DNA from 3 places in the Streptomyces sp. NPDC051776 genome. Region 3 is predicted to be linked to each of the others. Evidence: riboswitches for the same ligand, from Rfam matches in the RefSeq annotation. Region 3 holds a riboswitch; each other region holds the start of a gene.
What was found. Region 3 has a riboswitch for thiamine pyrophosphate ahead of thiO (glycine oxidase ThiO). Riboswitches for the same ligand answer to the same signal wherever they lie in the genome.

Region 1 (7,109 bases), on a different contig from region 3:
AGCTGGTGGTCCTGGAACATCAGGCCGACCCCGCGCCGGTGAGCGGGCACACCGCTCTGGTCCCGCCCGGCGAGCAACACCCGCCCCGCATCGGCCCGTTGAAGCCCGGCGACCGCGCGCAGCAGGGTGGATTTTCCGCTGCCGCTGGGCCCGAGGACGCAGACGGTCTCGTGTTCGGCGACCTCCAGGTCCACCGCATCGACCACCGCGCGGCCGCCGAAGCGTACGGTCACGCCGTCCAGTTGCAGCAGGGACATCTAGAACCCTCCCGGGCGGTCGGCCGGTGCCCCGGTGACGCGGGGCGCGAAGCGCTCCAGCGCCAGCAGCGCGCCCGCGCACAACAGCATGAGGATCGTGCTCAGGGCCATCGCCTGTCCGTAGTTGAGCGCGCCCGCACGTCCCAGGAAGCGGGCCACGGCGACCGGCAGCGTCGGGGTGTCGGGCCGGGCGATGAACACCGTCGCGCCGAACTCCCCCAGGGACACCGCGAATGCAAAGCCCGCCGCCACCAGCAGCGCCCTGCGCACGAGCGGCAGATCCACCTCGCGCCAGGCCCGCAGCGGGGGGGCGCCGAGGACGGCGGCCGCCTCCCGCAGCCGCTCATCGACGGCGCGCAGGACGGGAAGCATGGTCCGTACGACGAAGGGCACGCCCACCAGTGCCTGGGCCAGCGGCACCAGCAGCCAGGAGGAGCGCAGATCGAGGGGCGGCTCGTCCAGGGCGATGAGGAAGCCGAAGCCGACGGTCACCGCGGAGGTGCCCAGCGGCAGCATGAGGAGCGCGTCGAAGCCCCGCAGGAGCCGTCCGGCGCGGCGGGTCAGGGCCGCGGCCGCGAGCACGCCGATCACCAGGGCGATGGCCGTGGCCGCCGCGGCGTACTGCAGCGAGTTCCACACGGCCTCCAGCGGGGCCACGAGGAACGTGCCGCCGCTTCCGGCCGCCGACTGCAGAGCCCGGTAGAAGGTGAACCCGTGGCCTCCGGGCGCGGCGAGCGACCGTTCGATCAGCACACCGAGCGGCAGCAGGATCAGCACGGCGACCACGGCGAGCACGCCCGCGAGCAGGGCCCACTGACCCGGCCCCTGCGGGCGTCGCGCCGTCCGCGCCGGGTCCACGAGCGCGAGGGCGCTCTCCCGGCGCCGTACCGACCAGGCGTGCAGCGCGAGGACCGCGGCGACCGCGGCGAACTGGACGAGGGTGAGGACGGCGGCGGTCGGCAGGTCCAGGAGCTGCGCGGTCTGCCGGTAGATCTCCACCTCCAGCGTCGCGTAGCGCGGGCCGCCGAGGATCTGCACGGCGCCGAAGGAGGTGAACGTGAAGAGGAACACCATGAGGGCCGCGGCCCCGACGGAGGGTGCGAGCGCGGGCAGCGTCACCCGGCGCCAGGCCGCGAAGCGGCTCGCGCCCAGGACCCGGGCCGCCTCCTCCTGCCGCGGGTCCAGCTGGCACCAGAGCCCTCCGACGGTACGGACCACGACCGCGTAGTTGAAGAAGACATGGGCGAGGAGGATCGCCCAGACCGTGGTGTCCAGGCGGAAGCCCCACAGGTCGTCGAGCATGCCGCCGCGCCCGAGCAGCGCGAGGAAGGCCGAGCCGACGACGACCGTCGGCAGCACGAACGGCACGACGACGACCGCCCGCAGGATCTCCTTGCCGGGGAAGTCGAAGCGGGCGAAGACATAGGCGCCCGGCAGCGCGATCGCGAGGGTCAGGACGGTGGAGGCGGCCGCCTGCCAGGCGGTGAACCACAGGACGTCCAGCACACCGGGGTCGGTGAGCGTCTCGACGGCCCTGCCCAACTGCCAGCGCCCGCCGTCCCGTAGACCCCGGCCGACGATGGCGGCGACCGGGTAGCCGAAGAAGACACCGAAGAAGGCGACGGGCACAGCCATGAGCGCGAGCCGCACCGCCGTGTGCCGGCGGCCGCGGGGCCGGGCCCGGGCGGCCGCGCCTTTGGCGGTGGTTACTTCAGGACCAGCGAGGACCATTGTTCGACCCACTGCTCACGGTTCTCGGCGATCTTCCCGGGCGGCAGCGTCGCGGGCTTGTCGATCGTCTCGCCGTAGCGGGTGAACACCTCGGGCAGCCGGGCGTCCTGGCGCGCGGGGTTGACGAACATCTTCAGCGGGACGTCCTCCTGGAACGTCCTGCTCAGCAGGAAGTCCAGCAGCGCCTTGCCGCCCTTCTGGTTCCTGGCGCCGTTCAGCAGCCCCGCGAACTCGATCTGGCGGAAGCAGGTGTCGGTCGCGACGCCGGTCGGCGCCTGCTTCGGCCGCGGCTTCATCTCCAGGACCCCGGCGGGCGGGCTGGAGGCGTAGGAGACGACGAGGGGCTTGTCGCCCTTGCCCGCGCCCGAGAACCGGTCGAAGTAGGCCTGCTCCCAGCCGTCGACGACCTCGACGCCGTTGGCCTTCAGCTTCTTCCAGTAGTCCTGCCAGTCGCCGCCACGGGCCGCGGCGGTGCCCAGGAGGAAGCCGAGGCCCGGGGAGGAGGTGGCTGCGTTCTCGGTGACCAGGAGGTTCTTGTACGCGGGCTTGAGCAGGTCCTCGTACGTGCGCGGGGGCGCGAGCTTCTTGCCGGCGAAGTACTTCCGGTCGTAGTTGACGCAGATGTCTCCGGTGTCGACGGGGGTGACGCGATGCCGGTCCCCGTCGAGCCGGAGCGCGGCCGGGACCTTCTCCAAGTCCGTCGCCTCGTACGGGGTGAACAGCCCGGCGTCCAGCGCCCGGGAGAGCAGTGTGTTGTCGACGCCGAAGAACACGTCGCCCTGCGGATTGTCCTTGGAGAGGACAGCCTGGTTCACCGCCGAACCGGCGTCGCCACCCCGCAGCACCTCGACCTTGTAGCCGGTCTCCTTCGTGAACTGCTTGAGGACCCCCGGTGAGGCCTGGAACGAGTCGTGCGTGACAAGAGTGACCGTCTTGCGGTCTCCGGCCTTGGCGCCGTCGTCGTCCGAACCGCCGCATGCGGCCAGTGCCGAGACACCGAGCGCGCCGATCAGCGCCGCGCCCATGGCACGCCGAAGGTTGTTGTACATCGTCGAGTGACTCCCTACGCCGGTATTACCCGGATCAGGTCCGAGGGTCTGCGGCGTCGCCTGGCCGCACTCTCAGCGCTCGGTGCGCTCCCCTGTCGGAGGTGTTCATTTGTACGAATGCACGGTATCAGCGGCGTCAGCGCTCGGTTGCGGCAAGCTGCCCGCAGGCACCGTCGATCTCCTGCCCCCGGGTGTCCCGTACGGTCACGGGCACACCATGGGCCTCCAGCGCGGCGACGAACGCCCGCTCGTCCTCGGGGCGGGAGGCGGTCCACTTCGAGCCGGGGGTCGGGTTGAGCGGGATGAGGTTGACGTGCACCCGGCGGTTCTTCAGGAGCCGGCCGAGGAGATCGGCCCGCCACGCCTGGTCGTTGATGTCCCTGATCAGGGCGTACTCGATGGAGACCCGGCGGCCGGACTTCTCCGCGTACTCCCAGGCCGCGTCGAGGACTTCGCGCACCTTCCAGCGGGTATTGACGGGCACGAGGGTGTCGCGCAGCTCGTCGTCGGGGGCGTGCAGAGACACGGCCAGACGGCACTTGAAGCCTTCGTCGGCGAAGCGCAGCATCGCGGGGACGAGGCCGACGGTGGAGACGGTGATACCGCGCTGTGACAGTCCGAGGCCGTCGGGCGCGGGGTCGGTGAGGCGGCGGACGGCGCCGACGACGCGGTTGTAGTTGGCGAGCGGCTCGCCCATGCCCATGAAGACGATGTTGGACAGCCGCGCCGGGCCTCCGGGGATCTCGCCGTCGCGCAGCGCCCGCATCCCGTCGACGATCTGGTGCACGATCTCGGCGGTGGAGAGGTTGCGGTCGAGACCGGCCTGTCCGGTCGCGCAGAACGGGCAGTTCATGCCGCATCCGGCCTGCGAGGAGATGCACATGGTGACCCGGTCGGGATAGCGCATCAGCACGGACTCCACGAGCGTGCCGTCGAAGAGCCGCCACAGCGTCTTACGGGTGGTGTCGTCGTCGCACGAGATGTGCCGCACCACGGTCATCAGCTCGGGCAGCAGCCCGGCGGCCAGCCTCTCGCGCGCGGCGGCGGGGATGTCGCTCCAGGCCCCCGGATCGTCGGTGTAGCGGGCGAAGTAGTGACGCGACACCTGACCGGCGCGGAACGGCTTCTCACCGAGCGCGGCAACGGCGTCACGGCGCTCTGCGGGCGTGAGATCGGCAAGGTGCCGCGGCGGCTTCTTGGCCCCGCGCGGCGCGACGAAGATGAGTTCTCCGGGTGCAGGCATAACTGCACCAGTGTGGCAGATCAACTACGCCGCCCCAGGCCGGGGCGGTGGGAGACCGGTCACTCCCGGTGGCCGCCGCTTGGTGGGAGACCGGTCACCCCCGGTGGCCGCCTGCCACCTGCCGATCCGCACGGCCCGGCGACGCCCCCAAGGAAGGTTTCTACGAAGGCGGTTGGGTGCCGCGATGGGGTGGCGCAGGTTCTTCCGCTGCGCGTACCGGTGTTCAGGTCGAGTTCCGCCGCAGGTAGCGCTCGTCGAAACCGGGATTCAGGGACGATCCCGCCACGGCGAGCAGGTCTACGGCCCCGAGACCGGAGTGCAAGCTGCGCGGACTGATCAACGGCGGCCTGCTCGACCCGCACAAGGCCGGGGTGCTGCTCCGCCCGCTGCCGGCCCTCCGGTGCCGGACGCGAGAAGATCGCGACGGCCTTCGCCCGGCACGCTGAGCGGGCGCCCACCGCTGAACGCGCCGCGGGTGCGTGGCGTCCCGCGTCGGAAATGGCCACGCAACGACGAAGGCCCGCACGCGCAACGCGGCGGGCCCCCGGATGTCGTACGTCCCGGATCAGCCCGGGCCTACGAAGACCACCAGCAGCAGCCACACCACAGGCGCGGTCGGCAGGAGCGAGTCCAGCCGATCCATGATCCCGCCGTGGCCCGGCAGCAGGTTCCCCATGTCCTTGATCCCGAGATCCCGCTTGATCATGGACTCGCCGAGGTCGCCGAGTGTGGCGCTGACGGCCACCGCGAGGCCGAGCAGCAGCCCCTGCCACCAGCTCCCGCCGTCGATCAGGTACTCCGTGCACAGCGCGCCCGCGGCCATCGCGAAGCCCACCGCGCCCAACAGCCCTTCGCGGGTCTTGCCGGGGCTGATGCGCGGGGCGAGCTTGTGCCGGCCGAACCGCCAGCCGATGGCGTACGCGCCCGTGTCGCTGACGACCGTCAGCAGCAGGAAGGTGAGCACCCGCCATGCGCCGTCGTCAGCGGCGAGCATCAGGGCCACGAACGAGGCCAGGAACGGCACGTAGAAGGCCGCGAAGACACCGGCCGTGACATCCCGCAGATAGTCCTCGGGAGGCTCGGCCATCCGCCACACGAGCGTGGCGAGCGCGGTCAGGGCCATGGCCACGGACGCGCCCTCCGCGCCCCGCAGGTACCCGGCGACGACCATGGCCGCCCCGCCCACCGCGAGCGGTACGAGCGGGATGCGGATGTACTTCTTCTCCGACAGCCGGGAGGAGAGCTCCCAGAGGCCGACGATCACGGCGGCGGCGATCACCGCGACGAAGACGGCCTTCTCGATGAAGAGCGACGCGATGATCACCGCGCCGAGACCGAGACCGACCCCTATCGCGGCCCGCAGGTCCCGCCCGGCCCGCTTCTTCTGCGGGGCGGCCGGCGACTGCGGCGGAGGGCCGCTGTGGCGAGCGGCCCCCCGGTCACGGTCGTCCTGATTTCCGCCGGAGTCGGACAAGCTGGGCATGGCCCGAGTCTGCTTGGCCTCCGGCATCCCGTGCGCGGGACCCGCCGGAGCAGACCCCTGGTCGGGCGGTCTCCAGAGGCCGGCGGTCGGCGGCACCGGCGCATGGCTCCCCCTGGCTTCGCCGGGAACACCCCGTTCGGCATGAGGAACCGGTGCCCCGCCGGCCCGGGACACGGGGCGGCCCCCCCAGGAAGAGTCGTTCATCAGACCTCGAGCAGCTCGGCTTCCTTGTGCTTGAGCAGCTCGTCCACCTGCGCCACGTGCTTCGACGTGGTGTCGTCGAGCTCCTTCTCGGCGCGGCGGCCCTCGTCCTCGCCGACCTCGCCGTCCTTGATGAGCTTGTCGATGGACTCCTTGGCCTTGCGGCGGACGCTGCGGATCGAGATCTTCGCGTCCTCGCCCTTGCCCTTGGCGACCTTGATGTACTCGCGGCGGCGCTCCTCCGTCAGCTCCGGGAACACCACACGGATGATGTTGCCGTCGTTCGACGGGTTGACCCCGAGGTCGGAGTCGCGGATCGCCTGCTCGATGTTGCGCAGCGCACTCTTGTCGAAAGGAGTCACGACCGCCATGCGCGGCTCGGGCACCGAGAACGACGCCAGCTGGTTGATCGGCGTCATCGCACCGTAGTAGTCCGCCACGATCTTGTTGAACATCGCCGGGTGCGCACGCCCGGTGCGGATCGCGGCGAAGTCCTCCTTGGCGACCACGACGGCCTTCTCCATCTTCTCCTCGGCCTCGAGGAGGATCTCTTCGATCACCACTTGCTCCTGGTCTCGTGAGTGAGCACAGCCTCGCCCCTCGCGCGTGTTTCCTGCACGGTGTACGACCGGCAGGTCGTTGTCCATCCCCGTGCCGGGCTGTTCGTGCGGCCCGGAGTTGCCGGGTTACCCCGGCCGTACGGGCCGGTGGTCAGGCCCGCGTACCCTGATCGCTGACGAGCGTGCCGATCTTCTCACCCTTCACCGCACGCGCGATATTGCCCTCGGCGAGCAGCTCGAAGACAAGGATCGGAAGCTTGTTGTCCATGCACAGCGTGATGGCGGTGGCATCGGCGACCTTCAGGCCACGGGCGATCACCTCGCCGTACTCGAGCGCGTCGAACTTCACGGCGTCCGGGTTCTGCTTCGGGTCGGAGTCGTAGACCCCGTCCACGCCGTTCTTGCCCATCAGCAGCGCCTCGGCGTCGATCTCCAGGGCGCGCTGGGCAGCGGTGGTGTCGGTGGAGAAGTACGGCATGCCCATGCCCGCGCCGAAGATGACGACGCGCCCCTTCTCCAGATGCCGTACGGCCCGCAGCGGGATGTACGGCTCAGCGACCTGTCCCATGGTGATGGCGGTCTGGA
Region 2 (7,109 bases), on a different contig from region 3:
ACCAGGGGTTCTCCCGCTCGCTTCGCCGGGTTCCCCCGGCACGGGACAGGGGAAGGGTCCGACCGGTGCACGGCGGCGCGAAGGTGGAGGGGTCGATGACTCAGGGGGCCGGTCAGGGACCCGCAGCAGGTGCCACGGAGGGGATGACGCCCCCACCGGCGCAGGGCACACATCCCGCGGCTCCACGCCCGGCTCCCGGGTGTCCGCACCCGACAGCGCCTGCCCCGTACGCGGCCCCCCCGACGCCCGCCCGGATTGACGCGGCCGCCCGGATTGACGCGCCCGCTGCGGCGGGCGCGCACGCCCCGACGAACACCGCCGCCTCGACGGACCTTCCGTCGGAGTACACCCCGACCGAGCGCGACCTGCCGGTCATCGGCCGCGGCGCGCAGGACGGGGCGACGCTTCCGCTCAGCGGGGACACGGAACCCGAGGCAGGCGGCGCCGGGGCCCCCGACGCGGGCCCCGGGCCGCTGTACGTGGTGGGCGACGTCCACGGCTACCTCGACGAACTGCGCACGGCGCTGCACGCCCAGGGCCTGATCGACGACGAGGACCACTGGGCCGCCGGCACCGCCCGGCTGTGGTTCCTCGGCGACTTCACCGACCGCGGCCCGGACGGCATCGGCGTCATCGACCTCGTCATGCGGCTCTCGGCGGAAGCCGCCGCGGCGGGCGGCTACTGCAAGGCCCTGATGGGCAATCACGAACTGCTGCTCATCGGGGCCAAGCGGTTCGCCGACACACCAGTCAACTCCGGTGCGGGCACGGCCTCTTTCCAGGCCGCCTGGCTCCTCAACGGCGGCCAGCGCAGCGACATGGAGCGCCTGGAGGACCACCACCTGCAGTGGATGTCCCGGCTGGACGCCATCGCCGAGGAGGACGCGCACCTGCTCGTCCACTCCGACACGACCGCCTACCTGGAGTTCGGTGACTCGATCGAGGCGGTCAACGACCGGGTCACCGAGATCCTTCAGCGCAACGACGCGGACGAATGCTGGGATCTCTTCCGCAAGTTCACCAAGCGTTTCGCCTTCCGCGACGAATCCGGGCCGCAGGCCGTCCACGAGCTGCTGTCGCGGTACGGCGGCCGGCGCATCGTCCACGGCCACAGCCCCATTCCGTACCTGCTCGGCGAGGTGGGTTCGGAGGACGCCGAGGACGGCGCGGGGCCGGACGTCCAGGGACCGCACGTCTACGCCGACGGGCTCGCCATCGCCATGGACGGCGGGGTCACAATGGCCGGAAAGCTGCTCGTCGTTCAACTGCCGTTGAGCGATTGAGGATTACGGACGGGGACATACGGGCACAGGTCGCCTCCGCGAAGCGGGCATTTTCCGGAAACCCCCTGTCACCCTGCGCCGTAACCGCTCTACCATCGGCTTATCCGTAGCAGGCTCTCCTCCGTTTCCGCCCAACTGCCCGGTGAGAGCCGGCACGCAGGCCTACGGAGCACCGGGGGATGCACATGAACAGCGCTCCGCATCTGCTTCCCGAGGACCGCCCGGAGTTCGAGCGGATCCTCGGCGAGGCGCTGCGCACGGCGAGCAGCCGGCCGGATCTGGCCGAAGTGGGCCGCCGGCTCAACACCGAGCAGTTGCGCACCATGGCGCTCGCCGCCTCCGCCGCCATATCCTCCTGCGCAGCGGCCGAGTACCAGGACTACGTCAAACTGCGCGATCAGCTGCGCTCGCCGTCGTCCGATGCGGTCCACGGCACGGAGTCCGGGACCGCCACCGGGCAGGACGGCGGCGGCGCGATCGGGCTCGCCGCGGCCATGACCGGTCCGGCCGAGGCCACGGGCGCGGGTCTCGTCGCCATCGTCTGCGTCCTCGCTCCCCTGCTGGCCGCCATCGCAGCCGTGATCTTCCTACTCGTCGGCTACGTGCTGCGCGCCGTCGACGCGGACGAGCCCGCCGCCGCCCCGCTGATCAATACGGGCTGGGTGTTCGTGGCCCTGACCGCCGGCGGCGTCGTCCTGGCCATGGCCGGCCTTCTGCTCACCGCGCTGCGCAACGGCTCCAGCTCGCTGCGCGCCTCGGCGCAGGACGAACGAGCGTTGGAGCTCGGCCGTGCGAGAGAGGCATGGCGGCAGGCCCTGCTGGAACGCGGCGTCCTGCCGTTCTTCCGCGAGGCGCTGGCCGACCCGGCGGCCCCGGCCCGCAGGAGCGGGGAGGGCGCGCAGGGCGGCGGAAAGGGCAGCGAGTACGGCGGCGCGGAGGACAGCGCGCACGGCGGACAGGGCAGCGCGCACGGCGGCGCGGAGGCGCAGCACCGTACGCCCCATCTGGGCTATTCGCGGCCGGCGTTCAGCACGGAGGGCGGTCCGGAGGAGACCTCGACCCGCCCCTCGTTCGAGAGTCCCGGCTACACGAGCCCGGAGTACGGCGGGCCGGAGCACGAGCCGACGTAGAGGACGGGTTTCGGTGGCGACGCGGAGTCCGCGCGCCCCCGGCCGTTCCGAGGCCTCCAACCGGCCGCGTCGTACCGGGTGCCCGGCACGTCTGTTCGTGGCCGGATTCGTATGGCAATCTCATGGGGTCGCACCCCCACGACCGAAGAGAACGCCGCTGTGCCGTCTCTGCATCTGACGCTGACCGCCCGGCTCCTGCCGGTCGCCGTGCTCGCCACGGCAGGTTGGGCCATGGCCCGCCCCGCCGAGGAGGCCCGCTCCGACGCGCCCGCGTCCGGCCCCGAGCGGACCGCGACAGCCGCGCCTGCGATCGACGAGGCCCCCTCCGCGTGTGCGGCCATTCCCGCGGCGACGGTGAAGGAGCTGGTCCCCGGCGCGAAGGCGGAGGGCAAGGAACTCGACACGAGCGACCCCAAGCGCCGTACGGGCTGCGCCTGGAACAAGCTGAAAGGGTTCGACTACCGCTGGCTCGATGTGACGTTCGAGGTCACCGACGACAAATCCGCTCGCACGATCTACGACAACCGCGAGCTGGCCAGCGACACCGGCGGCCTCGGCGACGAGGCGTCGGTCGGCTCGAAACTCACCGAGGACGACGGCCAGGAGACCCGCGAGGTCACGGTCGTCGTCCGGAAGGCGAACGCATTGGTCACCGTGACCTACAACGGGGCCGACTTCGACAACGAGAAGGCGCCGGGAGCCGCGGAGATGGAGAAGGGCGCCATCACCGCGGCGAAGGCGGCGCTCTCCGCTCTGACGTCCTGACCCGCCGGCCAGGTCCTGCGATCGCCGTACGGCCAGGGGCTCCTCCCCTTTCGTGCCCATGCGGATCACTGCAACCGGGTTGAGTGGTGGAGAGGTTGGCCTCGAAGCCGCGGCCCTTTCCTCAGGCTCCACGATCGGACACGGAATCGGCCCGGTGAGCCCCTGCCGCGCGCACCATCGGGCCCTCGCCGGTAGATCTTTACCGGTTCTGAAGAGAACGTGAGCGAGTCCTGGTGCAGCGCACGTCCAACCTGGAAGTGGACGCGGCCGTTCGGGCCGCCGATTCATCAGGAGCACGCTGCCATGGCCCCCTTCGCATTACAGCTTCGAGCCCTCCCTCCCCCGCGGCAGATTCACTACCCGCACGAGATTGCGCTCTCCGGTGGCCCCCGCCTGACCGGGTGGGCCCCCGTCGCCGCGGCAAACCGTGCAGCGGCGCTGCGCAGGCGCTGCCCGCCCACTGCCCTTTGGTCGCCTATCCCACCAGATCCACAGATCGACGGCGTGCTCGCCGCCAAAGATTCCCCGAGGAGTGCGAATGACTTCCTCTGCGATCAGCATTGCGCTGCGAGGAACAGCCGCCTTGTGCGCTCTCACAACCGCGGTAATCCATCTCCTGCTCACCCCGGAATATCTGGAGGAAATGCCTTACGTCGGAATCCTCTTCCTGGTCGGCGGCCTCGCGCTGCTCTACACCGCCGGAGGCCTGGCCCGGCGGAATTCGACTCCCGCATGGCTGATCGGCACGCTGGTCACGGCCGGCATGTTCGTCGGCTTCCTCCTGTCCCGCACCGTCGGATTGCCCGGCTTCCATGAAGAGGACTGGGAACCGCCCTACGGGATCCTCAGTCTGATCGCCGAAGGCGTCTTCGTCCTCGCCTACGTTGCCGAGACTTCCAGGGCAATGCTCAGGACTCGGGGAGCGCTTTCGCGCGGGAACGCGGAGTGCGAACCTTCACGAATGATCCTGTGAAGGTCATCGACCTTCAGGTCCGGCCGAGGTGAGCAGGTCAGGAAGCGGTGGACGACGGCGGCGCTCAGAAAGTCGACGACGCGGGCACAGCTCGTGACTACGGGCACGGAGCGCGGACCCGGACCTGGTTGAGGCCCGCCCAGGGGGAAGGGCCTCAACCGGACTGCCCTCCTAGTCGGCAAGCGGCAGGTACACCCGGTTCCCGCTCGCCGCGAACTCCCTCGACTTCTGGAGCATCCCCTCGGCGACCTCCTCCGCCGTCGCCCCGGCCGCGTCTCCGCCGAACTGCTCGGTGATGCTTCTACTGATCTTCATCGAGCAGAATTTCGGGCCGCACATCGAGCAGAAATGCGCGGTCTTCGCCGGCTCCGCCGGGAGCGTCTCGTCGTGGAAGGCGCGGGCCGTGTCCGGGTCGAGGGCCAGGTTGAACTGATCCTCCCAGCGGAACTCGAAACGCGCGTCCGACAGCGCGTCGTCCCACTCCTGCGCCCCCGGGTGCCCCTTCGCCAGGTCCGCCGCGTGGGCGGCGATCTTGTACGTGATGACGCCGGTCTTCACATCGTCCCGGTCCGGAAGTCCAAGGTGCTCCTTGGGCGTGACGTAGCAGAGCATCGCCGTGCCCCACCAGGCGATCATCGCCGCGCCGATGCCCGAGGTGATGTGGTCGTAAGCGGGCGCGACGTCGGTGGTCAGCGGGCCCAGCGTGTAGAACGGGGCCTCCTCGCAGATCTCCTGCTGGAGGTCGACGTTCTCCTTGATCTTGTGCATCGGGACGTGGCCCGGGCCCTCGATCATCGTCTGCACGCCGCGGGCCTTGGCGATCCGGTTCAGTTCGCCGAGCGTCTTCAGCTCGGCGAACTGCGCCTCGTCGTTGGCGTCGGCGATCGAGCCGGGCCGCAGGCCGTCGCCGAGCGAGTACGTGACGTCGTAGGAGGCAAGGATGTCGCAGAGATCCTCGAAGTGCTCGTAGAGGAACGACTCCTTGTGGTGGGCCAGGCACCAGGCCGCCATGATCGAGCCGCCGCGCGAGACGATGCCGGTCTTGCGGCGCGCCGTCAGCGGGACGTACGGCAGACGGACGCCGGCGTGGACCGTCATGTAGTCGACGCCCTGCTCGGCCTGCTCGATGACGGTGTCCTTGTAGATCTCCCAGGTCAGTTCCTCAGCCTTGCCGTCGACCTTCTCCAGCGCCTGGTAGAGGGGCACGGTGCCGATGGGGACGGGGGAATTGCGCAGCACCCACTCGCGGGTGGTGTGGATGTTGCGGCCGGTGGAGAGGTCCATGACCGTGTCGGCACCCCAGCGGGTCGCCCAGGTCATCTTCTCCACCTCCTCCTCGATGGACGAAGTGACCGCGGAATTACCGATGTTGGCGTTGACCTTCACCAGAAACCGCTTGCCGATGATCATCGGCTCGATCTCCGGGTGGTTCACGTTCGCCGGGAGGACGGCGCGGCCGGCGGCGATCTCCTCACGGACGACCTCGGGCGAGACCTTCTCGCGGAGCGCCACGTACTCCATCTCCGCCGTGATCTCGCCACGGCGCGCGTACGCGAGCTGGGTCACGGCCCTGCCGTCGCGCCCGCGCCGGGGAAGGCGCGGGCGGCCGGGGAAGACCGCGTCCAGATTGCGCAGTCCGCCGCGCGGCGAGGTGTGCTTGATGCCGTCGTCCTCGGGACGCACCGGCCGGCCGGCGTACTCCTCCGTGTCGCCCCGGGCGATGATCCAGTTCTCCCGCACCGGCGCGAGGCCGCGCCGGACATCGGTTTCCAGGGTGGGGTCGGTGTACGGGCCCGAGGTGTCGTAGAGCGTGACGTCCTGCCCGTTGGTGAGGTGCACTCGCCGCACGGGGACCCTCAAGTCCGGGCGCGAGCCGGTCACGTAGTCCTTGTGCCAGCCGATCTCGGACGAGTCGCTGCTGGCAGACGTGCGTGCATCGTGAATGGTCATGAGACCTACTCCCTACGCCGGCATTACCCGGTAACAGGTTCGGCGGTCGACGCAGCGGCTTCCGCGGACGGTCCCCGGCATCGGCCGGACACCCCGTACGGAGGTCAGCGCCCTCTCAGCCCGGTGCTCCGAGCTCCCGCGTGTGCAAAGGCGCCACCACCGTAACGGGTGGTTCCGGGACGGGAAAAGGGGGACTCCCACGGCGGAGCCGAGGGCCGGTCGGAGAGGCTGCGGATGCGAAGCGGACGGCGGGGCATCGCGCGGTCAGCCGTCTTTGCGATGATGCGGGCTGTGACACCCGAGCCCGAGCCCCACCATCACAGCCACAGCCACAGCCACAGCCACGGGCCCGCCGCGCCCGTCTCCCAGCACCTCCGCAAGGTCATCGCCGCGGTGTTGATCCCGTTCGCCGCGGCTGTCCTGGCCGGTTTGATCGTGCTGTGGCCGGGCGGTGTCCCCGAGCACGAGCGGTCCGGACTCGGCTTCGACCGGCAGACCGAGTCCGGTCGGGTCGTAAAGGTCGAGGAGGTCGACTGCAGGGAGGTCAACGCCCGGCCGCAGCAGCCCCCGCCGGCCGATGGTTCGCAGCGGCAGCCCGGCGGCGGGCAGACGGCGCGCGGCACCTGCAAGCGCGCGACGGTCGAGGTGACTTCGGGCAGGGACGCGGGCCGGAGGTTCCAGGAGATCGTGGAGCCCGGCGCACCGCGCCAACTCACCACCGGCCAAGGGGTCGTCGTCGCGTACGCGCCTGACGCCCCGCCAGAGCTGCAGTACTCGGTCACCGATGTGGACCGCGGGTTCCCCATGGCACTGCTCGCGGGGATCTTCGCACTCGCCGTCGTGGTGGTGGGCCGGATGCGGGGACTCATGGCGCTGATCGCCCTCGCCGTCAGCTTCGCCGTGCTGTCGTTCTTCATCCTCCCGGCGATCCTGCACGGTTCGAACCCCCTGATCGTGGCGATCGTCGGGAGCAGCACGATCATGCTGATCGCCCTCTACTCCTGCCAC
Region 3 (7,109 bases):
TCCGAGCGGCCAATCGCACACGGATGCCGGGGCTCTATACGGTCGGCGGCTGGTACCACCCGGGCGGTGGGCTCGCGCACGCCGGGATGTCCGGGGCTCTGGTGGCCGGGCTCATCGTCGAGGGGGACGACTGGCGGGGCTCGCAGTGACCCGCTCACCGTGGAAGCCGGCAGCGGGCGACCCGTGCCGCGATCATCGGGCGACCCGTGCCGCCGTCAACGGCTGACCCGTGCCGCGGTGAGTGCGGCGCACGGCTCTCGGTGAGCGCGCCGCACGGCTCTCGGTGAACGCGGCGGCCGACTCTCGGTGAGTGCGGCCCACACGGCTCCGGAGCGAGACCGCAGCTGTGGCGACGGTGCCGGTGCGCGCCCCGGTCAGTACCGGTACTGGTCGCCGTAGGTCCCGTAGCCCTGCTGGTACGGATACGCCTGCTCGTCGGGCAGTTCGCCGGGCTGCTGCTGTTCGCCCCCGCCCTGCGGCGCCCATACCTCGCCGGCCGGGGTATCGCCGTACGGGCCTTGGGAGTTGACGCCGTACGGGTCCCCCGATGCGTACTGGCTGTAGTCGTAGCCCTGCCCGCCGTAGGAGGTGTACGGGTCGTAGTTCTGAGCGCCTGTGTCGGTGGCCTGGTACGGGTCGGCGTACGGCTGGTACTGCCCCGTCTCGTAGTCGTACTGGGCCGCGGCCGTGTAGCCGCCCGGATCGCCCAGGGGGTCCTGCTGCCGGCCGTAGTCCCCGTACGCGGGCGTGGTCGCGTAGGCGGAGGCGGTCGCGTACGAGCCGCGGTTGTCCTGGCCTCCTGCGCCCAGCCCGTCGTACGCCGCGTCGCTGTAGACGCCGTACTGACCGGTGTCGTCCGGCATCGGCTGCGGCTGGTAGACGGCGCCGGTCTCCTGCGCGGCCTCCTGCCGGTAGTCCGGGTAGTCCCGGTACTCCGGGTACTGCTCGTCCCCGGGCGCTTCGAGGCCGGAGACCTCGAGCGTCGGGTCGGCGTACTCGGCGAGTTCCTCCTCCTCGTCCTTGCGGCGCCGGTTCTCGACGATGCCGTTGCGGAGCGCCCAGCCGGCGGCGAAGCCGCGGCGGAAGGAGAGCGTGACGTAGGTCTGCCCGACCGCGAAGGCGGCCGCACCCAGCCCGATGACGACGACGGACGGCATCAGCACGCCGATGACGACGCCCAGAAAGCCGACGAAAGCGAGCAGGCGCCACCGCAGCCGCGCCTTGTACTGCAGAAGAACCTCGCCGAGCAACCACAGCGCGACGACGCCAAATGCGATGTAGAGGACCGTCCAGCCCATGTCCGCCCCTCTTCCGCCGCTTTCCGGCCTAGCCGTCAGGACTGCTGGGACAGTCCCAGATTCTCGTAGATTTCCAGAGTCGCTGTGGAGTGGTTGAGCGTAATGAAATGCAATCCCGGGATGTCCTCGGACATCAGCCGGGCGCACAGCTCCGTCGCGTACTCGATCCCCACCGAGCGTACAGCCGTCGGATCGTCCTTGACCGAGAGAATCCGTTCCGCCAGCTCGGGAGGGAAGGTGGCGTTGCTGAGCTGGGCGAATCGCTCGATCTGCCGGACGTTGGTCACCGGCATGATCTCCGGGATGATCGGCGTGGTGCAGCCCGCGGCGTCCACGCGGTCCCGCAGCCGGAGGTAGTCGTCGGCGTAGAAGAACATCTGGGTGATCGCGAAGTCCGCCCCTGCGCGGCATTTGTCCACGAAGTGGCGGATATCGGTGTCCCAGTCCGTGGAGCGCGGGTGCATCTCGGGGAAGGCGGCGACCCCGACACAGAAGTCGCCCGACTCCTTGATGAGCCGGACGAGATCGGCGGCGTAACGGACCCCCTGAGGGTGAGCCACCCATTCGCCCATCGGATCACCCGGCGGGTCCCCGCGCAGGGCGAGCATGTTCCGGATCCCGGCGTCGGCGTAGCGGCCGATGACATTGCGCAGCTCGGCGAGGGAGTGGTCGACGGCGGTGAGGTGGGCGACGGGGGTGAGGGTGGTGTCGGTCGCGATGCGCTCGGTGGCCCGTACGGTGCCGTCACGCGACGAGCCGCCCGCCCCGTACGTCACGGAGACGAAGGTGGGGGAGACCGCCTCGATGCGGCGGATGGCGTTCCAGAGGGTCCGCTCCCCCTTCTCCGTCTTCGGGGCGGCGAACTCGAACGAAAAGGACCGCTTGCCTGAGGCAAGCAGGTCACGGACGGTACGCGCGCGGTCCATCCTGGTGGACGCAGTGCCAAGGGCCATAGGGGCAGGTTAACCAGCGGCCGGGCACAGCCCCAACAAAAGCCGACGATATGCCCGGTTGGCCCGGGTCCTGTCCACCACTCGGACAGCCCGTCCGGTTACGCACCGCGCTTGGGCCCGCGGTGACGCCCTGCCCTCCCCGCGTTACGCTCCGCGCTCGCGCAACCGCTTCGCCAGATCCGCGGCGGCCGCCGCCGGGTCGTCCGCGGCCGTGATCGCCCGGACGACGACGACCCGTCGCGCCCCGGCGTCGAGCACCTGGTCCAGATTGGACGCGTCGATCCCCCCGATCGCGAACCAGGGCCGTACGGACCCCAGCGACGCCGCGTACCGCACCAGCGGCAGCCCGGGGGCGTGGCGTCCGGGCTTGGTGGGGGTCGGCCAGCACGGCCCGGTGCAGAAGTAGTCCACGCCGGGCTCGGAGACCGCCGCGTCGACCTCGGCCTCAGCATGCGTGGAGCGCCCGATGACCACCGAGTCGCCGAGGATCGCGCGAGCGGCGGGCACGGGCAGGTCGCCCTGGCCCAGATGCAGTACGGCGGACCGGGTCGCGTGAGCCACATCGGCCCGGTCGTTGACCGCGAGCAGCGTGCCGTGGCGGCGGCAGGCGTCCGCGAAGACCTCGAGATGCTCCAGCTCCTCCGCGGCCTCCATGCCCTTGTCGCGGAGCTGCACGATGTCCACCCCGCAGGCCAGGACCGCGTCCAGGAACTCGGGCAGGTCGCCCTGGCTCTTGCGCGCGTCGGTGCAGAGGTAGAGCAGGGCGTCGGCGAGCTGGTCGCGGGCGGTGGCAGCTGCGGCGGCCATGGGTTCCCCTCCCCGGGTCGGCGGTGTGCGGGCCGGAGGCCCGGCCCGTACACCGTACGGGGTCGCAGGCCGGGGCGACGAGGCGCGGCTGCGGCGGCCGCCTCTCTGCGCCATCCCGCGATGCGCATCGGGCTGCCGTACTGCGGTACGCAGGTCGTCGTCCGAGGGGCTGCTGTTCCGCCCGGCTGCCCCGGGCGGCGGCGTACGGCGGGCACGGGAACGGGCACGCCGTACGCGGCAGGCTGCTCGCGTGGCCGCGACGGCGGGCGGATCCGCGGTGCGTGCTTCCCCTGCCCCGCGGCAGGCGGGGCTTCCCTTCACCCCGCGGCAGGCGGGGCTCTCTTCACCCGCGGCAGGCGGGCCGCGGGTGAAGGGAGCCCCCCACGCTGCAGGCAGGCGGCCTTCACAGCGCGGGCACGGGGGCCGCCCATGCCGTGGGGAAGCGGTCTTCACGCCGCGGGCACGGGGGCCACCCATGCCGTGGGGAAGCGGTCTTCACGCCGCGGGCGGCCGCCCCGGACCGGGGGCCACCACACCCCGGGCAGGCGGTACTTCACCTACGGGCGGGCGCCCCGGACCGGCGGCCACCACACCCCGGCCAAGCGGTACTTCACGCCCGGGCCGGGTGAAGCCCGGGCGTCCAAGCTCCGGCGTCGTGCGGCCGGGCGTACCGACGCCGGTGCTGCTCAGGCTCCGCGACCCGAGCGCTCCGGTTCCCGCAGCACGGTCAGACGGCGAGCGCCTGGGCGCGACGCTTCACTTCCGTGCCGCGGTTCTCGCGCAACGCCTGAGCGGGCGTGCCGGGCAGGGTCGGGTCCGGCGTGAAGAGCCACTCCAGCATCTCCTCGTCGGTGAAGCCGTCGTCCTTGAGGAGCGTCAGCGTCCCTGCGAGGCCCTTGACGACCTTGCCTGCACCGATGAATTCGGCCGGCACCTGCAGAACCCGGTTCTCGCCGCGGCGGACCGCGATGAGCTGCCCCTCCTTGACGAGCTGCCTGACACGGGTCACCTCGACGCCCAGTCTTTCGGCGGCGTCGGGGAGGGTGAGCCAGGCGGGAACGAGCGCATCGGTCTTGCTGTCAATCTCGGTCACGGACACCAGCCTGCCATCCCTGGCTGACAGCCGGTAGCAGAGCGCGGCCGGGCGGGGCCGATCGTTGCTGCCACGGCTCGTGCCAAGGGCCGGAGCCGGGCACCCGCCCTCAGCGCAGGACCGCCGCCTTGAGCGGTACGGACGGGTCCGCGGCCCGTTCCGGATCGATCCGAGCGCCCTGTTCGATGAGTCGGCGCCCCTGCGCCAGATCCCGCGGCCGGCCCACGGCCAGCAGCGCCACCAGGGCTCCGTCGCTCAGCCAGCAGACCGACCACGAGGCGCCCGTCGGGTCGCCCCGCCAGACCGTGGCGTCGGCGGCGGCGTGGTGCCCCGCGTACTGGACGAACCGGCCGAACTGCTCGGACCAGAAGTAGGGCACCGGGTCGTAGACCGAGCCGCCCGTCTCCTCACCGACGATGTTGGCGGCGACCGTGCGCGGCTCCTGGAGCGCGTTGTCCCAGTGGTGTACGAGCAGGCGCACCCCGTAGCGGCCGGACGGGAAGGACGCGCAGTCGCCCACCGCGTAGACATCGGGCTGTGAGGTGCGCAGGCGCTCGTCGGCGCGCACGGAGCCGTCGGGGCACAGCTCCACACCGGAGTTGGTCAGCCAGGCCGTGGTGGGGCGTGCACCGACACCGACGAGCACGGCGTCCGCGCGCAGCCGCTGCCCGTCCTCCAGCACCACCGCGCCCGCCTCGACCACCGCCACCCTGGCGCCGGTGATCAGCCGGGCCCCGCTGTCGGCGTACCAGGCGGCCATGTGCTCGGCGACGTCCGCCGGGAGCGCCCCGGCGAGCGGCCGGTCCGCGGCCTCGACGACCGTCACCGGGCAGCCGGCCTCGCGTGCCGCGGTCGCGAACTCCGCGCCGATCCAGCCCGCTCCGACCACCACCACCTCCTGCCGGCCCTCGAGCACGGGGCGCAACCGTTCCGCGTCGTCGAGGGTGCGCAGCACGTACACGCCGGGTTCGGCCTCGGTGCCGGGCAGGGTGACAGGTTCGGCGCCGGTGGCGATGACCAGCGTGTCGTACGGGACGGGTCCGTCCACGGTCTCCAGGACGTGCTGCTCCGGGCGGAGCGCGGTCACGTGGCGGCCCAGCATCAGATCGATGCCCAGGGCCGGGAAGTCGACCTCGAGGGCGGAACCGTCGGCCTTGCCGAGCAGCACGGCCTTGGAGAGCGGCGGCCGGTCGTACGGCTCGTGCGACTCGGCCCCCAGCAGCGTGATCGAGCCCCTCCAGCCACGTTCGCGCAGAGCGACCGCGGTCTGCACCCCGGCCATGCCGGCGCCGACGATCACGACTCGCTGCTCTCGCTGCATGTCATCGCTCACACGATCACTCTAGGACGGCGACGAGGGCGAGCCGCAGACGCGCGCACCGAGATCTCTGACACAGCATCACGTACGACGGCCTGTGCCGGAGGCCGGACGCCCCTCGTCCACACAGGGCGCCACTCCCTTACTCGCTGTCGGAGCCAGGGACTATGGTGGCGGACCGAGAGCACTCGCGGGAGCCCGGACGCACCGGGCTGAGAGGGAGGCTGGGCGGCCTCCGACCGTACGAACCTGATCCGGGTCATGCCGGCGAAGGGAGGGGCCAGGCGCCCATGCACGCATCCGACAACACCGGTTCGGGCGGTTCCGGCAGACGGGACGCACCGGCGTCCGCGGGCTACGACGTCCTCGTCGTCGGGGGCGGGATCATCGGCCTCGTCACGGCCTGGCGTGCCGCCCAGCGCGGTCTGCGCACGGCGGTCGCCGATCCGTCGCCGGGCGGCGGTGCCGCCCAGGTCGCCGCCGGCATGCTGGCGGCCGTCACCGAACTCCACTACGGCGAGGAGACCCTGCTCGGCCTCAACCTCGCCTCCGCCGAGCGCTATCCGGACTTCGCGGCCGAACTGCGGGAAGCGAGCGGACTGGACATCGGCTATCGCGCCTGCGGCACTCTCGCCATCGCGCTGGACGCCGACGATCGCGTCCATATGCGCGAACTGCACGCGCTGCAGCTCCGGTACGGGCTCGACTCGCAGTGGCTGACCGGGCGCGAGTGCCGCCGACTGGAGCCGATGCTCGCCCCGGGCGTCCGCGGCGGCCTGCGCGTGGACGGCGACCATCAGGCCGACCCGCGCCGCCTCGCCGCCGCCCTCGTCAGGGCCTGCGAGCGCGCCGGTGTGGAGCTGCACCGCCGCTGTGCCCGGAGGCTCACGGTTCTGGGCGACCGGGCCGCGGGCGCGGTTCTCGACGACGGCAGCGAGCTCGCCGCGGAGCAGACCGTCCTCGCGGCGGGGAGCCGGAGCGGACGGCTCGACGGGGTGCCGGAGCACGTGGTGCCGCCGGTGCGGCCCGTCAAGGGACAGGTGCTGCGGCTGCGCGTCCCCGACACGTATGCGCCGTTCCTGTCGCGGACCGTACGGGCCGTGGTGCGCGGCGGGCAGGTCTACCTCGTACCGCGGGAGAGCGGCGAGCTGGTGGTCGGCGCCACGAGCGAGGAGCTGGGCTGGGACACCACCGTCACCGCGGGCGGCGTCTACGAACTGCTGCGGGACGCCCATGAGTTGGTGCCCGGCCTCACCGAACTGCCACTCGTCGAGACCCGCGCGGGGCTTCGACCCGGCTCGCCGGACAACGCCCCCCTGCTGGGGCCGACCGAGCTGCCGGGACTGCATCTGGCGACCGGGCACTACCGCAACGGTGTGCTGCTCACGCCGGTCACGGGAGATGCGATGGCCGAGGTGCTGGCCACCGGTGAACTCCCCGAGGAGGCCCGGCCGTTCACCCCCCGCCGTTTCGCGTCCGCATCCCGCCGACTCCAGGAGCTGACCGTATGACCGTCTCGGTGAACGGAGAGCCGCGGGACGTCCCCGCGGGGACCACCCTCGACGAGGTGGTCGCGACCCTCACCACCGCGCCCTCCGGTGTCGCCGCCGCGCTCAACGAGACCGTCGTGCCGCGCGGCC

Region 1: linked by a shared signal. The riboswitch ahead of AB0M26_RS14640 (thiamine ABC transporter substrate-binding protein) and the one ahead of thiO (glycine oxidase ThiO) in region 3 are both predicted to bind thiamine pyrophosphate.
Region 2: linked by a shared signal. The riboswitch ahead of thiC (phosphomethylpyrimidine synthase ThiC) and the one ahead of thiO (glycine oxidase ThiO) in region 3 are both predicted to bind thiamine pyrophosphate.

What each region holds. Positions count from the first base shown of each region.
Region 1 is NZ_JBFAYQ010000015.1:47,538-54,646, reverse strand. It holds gene AB0M26_RS14650 (ABC transporter ATP-binding protein) at 1-257, opposite strand, end outside; gene AB0M26_RS14645 (iron ABC transporter permease) at 258-1,988, opposite strand; gene AB0M26_RS14640 (thiamine ABC transporter substrate-binding protein) at 1,964-3,037, opposite strand; TPP riboswitch at 3,032-3,141, opposite strand; gene rlmN (23S rRNA (adenine(2503)-C(2))-methyltransferase RlmN) at 3,174-4,280, opposite strand; gene AB0M26_RS14630 (phosphatidate cytidylyltransferase) at 4,846-5,859, opposite strand; gene frr (ribosome recycling factor) at 5,967-6,524, opposite strand; gene pyrH (UMP kinase) at 6,676-7,109, opposite strand, start outside.
Region 2 is NZ_JBFAYQ010000002.1:250,769-257,877, reverse strand. It holds gene AB0M26_RS03160 (metallophosphoesterase) at 144-1,283, shown strand; gene AB0M26_RS03155 (hypothetical protein) at 1,463-2,413, shown strand; gene AB0M26_RS03150 (hypothetical protein) at 2,573-3,178, shown strand; gene AB0M26_RS03145 (hypothetical protein) at 3,717-4,151, shown strand; gene thiC (phosphomethylpyrimidine synthase ThiC) at 4,323-6,101, opposite strand; TPP riboswitch at 6,094-6,251, opposite strand; gene AB0M26_RS03135 (YibE/F family protein) at 6,393-7,109, shown strand, end outside.
Region 3 is NZ_JBFAYQ010000006.1:97,731-104,839, forward strand. It holds gene AB0M26_RS07645 (NAD(P)/FAD-dependent oxidoreductase) at 1-149, shown strand, start outside; gene AB0M26_RS07650 (hypothetical protein) at 375-1,298, opposite strand; gene metF (methylenetetrahydrofolate reductase [NAD(P)H]) at 1,334-2,251, opposite strand; gene thiE (thiamine phosphate synthase) at 2,396-3,058, opposite strand; gene AB0M26_RS07665 (Rv2175c family DNA-binding protein) at 3,786-4,151, opposite strand; gene AB0M26_RS07670 (FAD-dependent oxidoreductase) at 4,261-5,472, opposite strand; TPP riboswitch at 5,657-5,748, shown strand; gene thiO (glycine oxidase ThiO) at 5,760-6,980, shown strand; gene thiS (sulfur carrier protein ThiS) at 6,977-7,109, shown strand, end outside.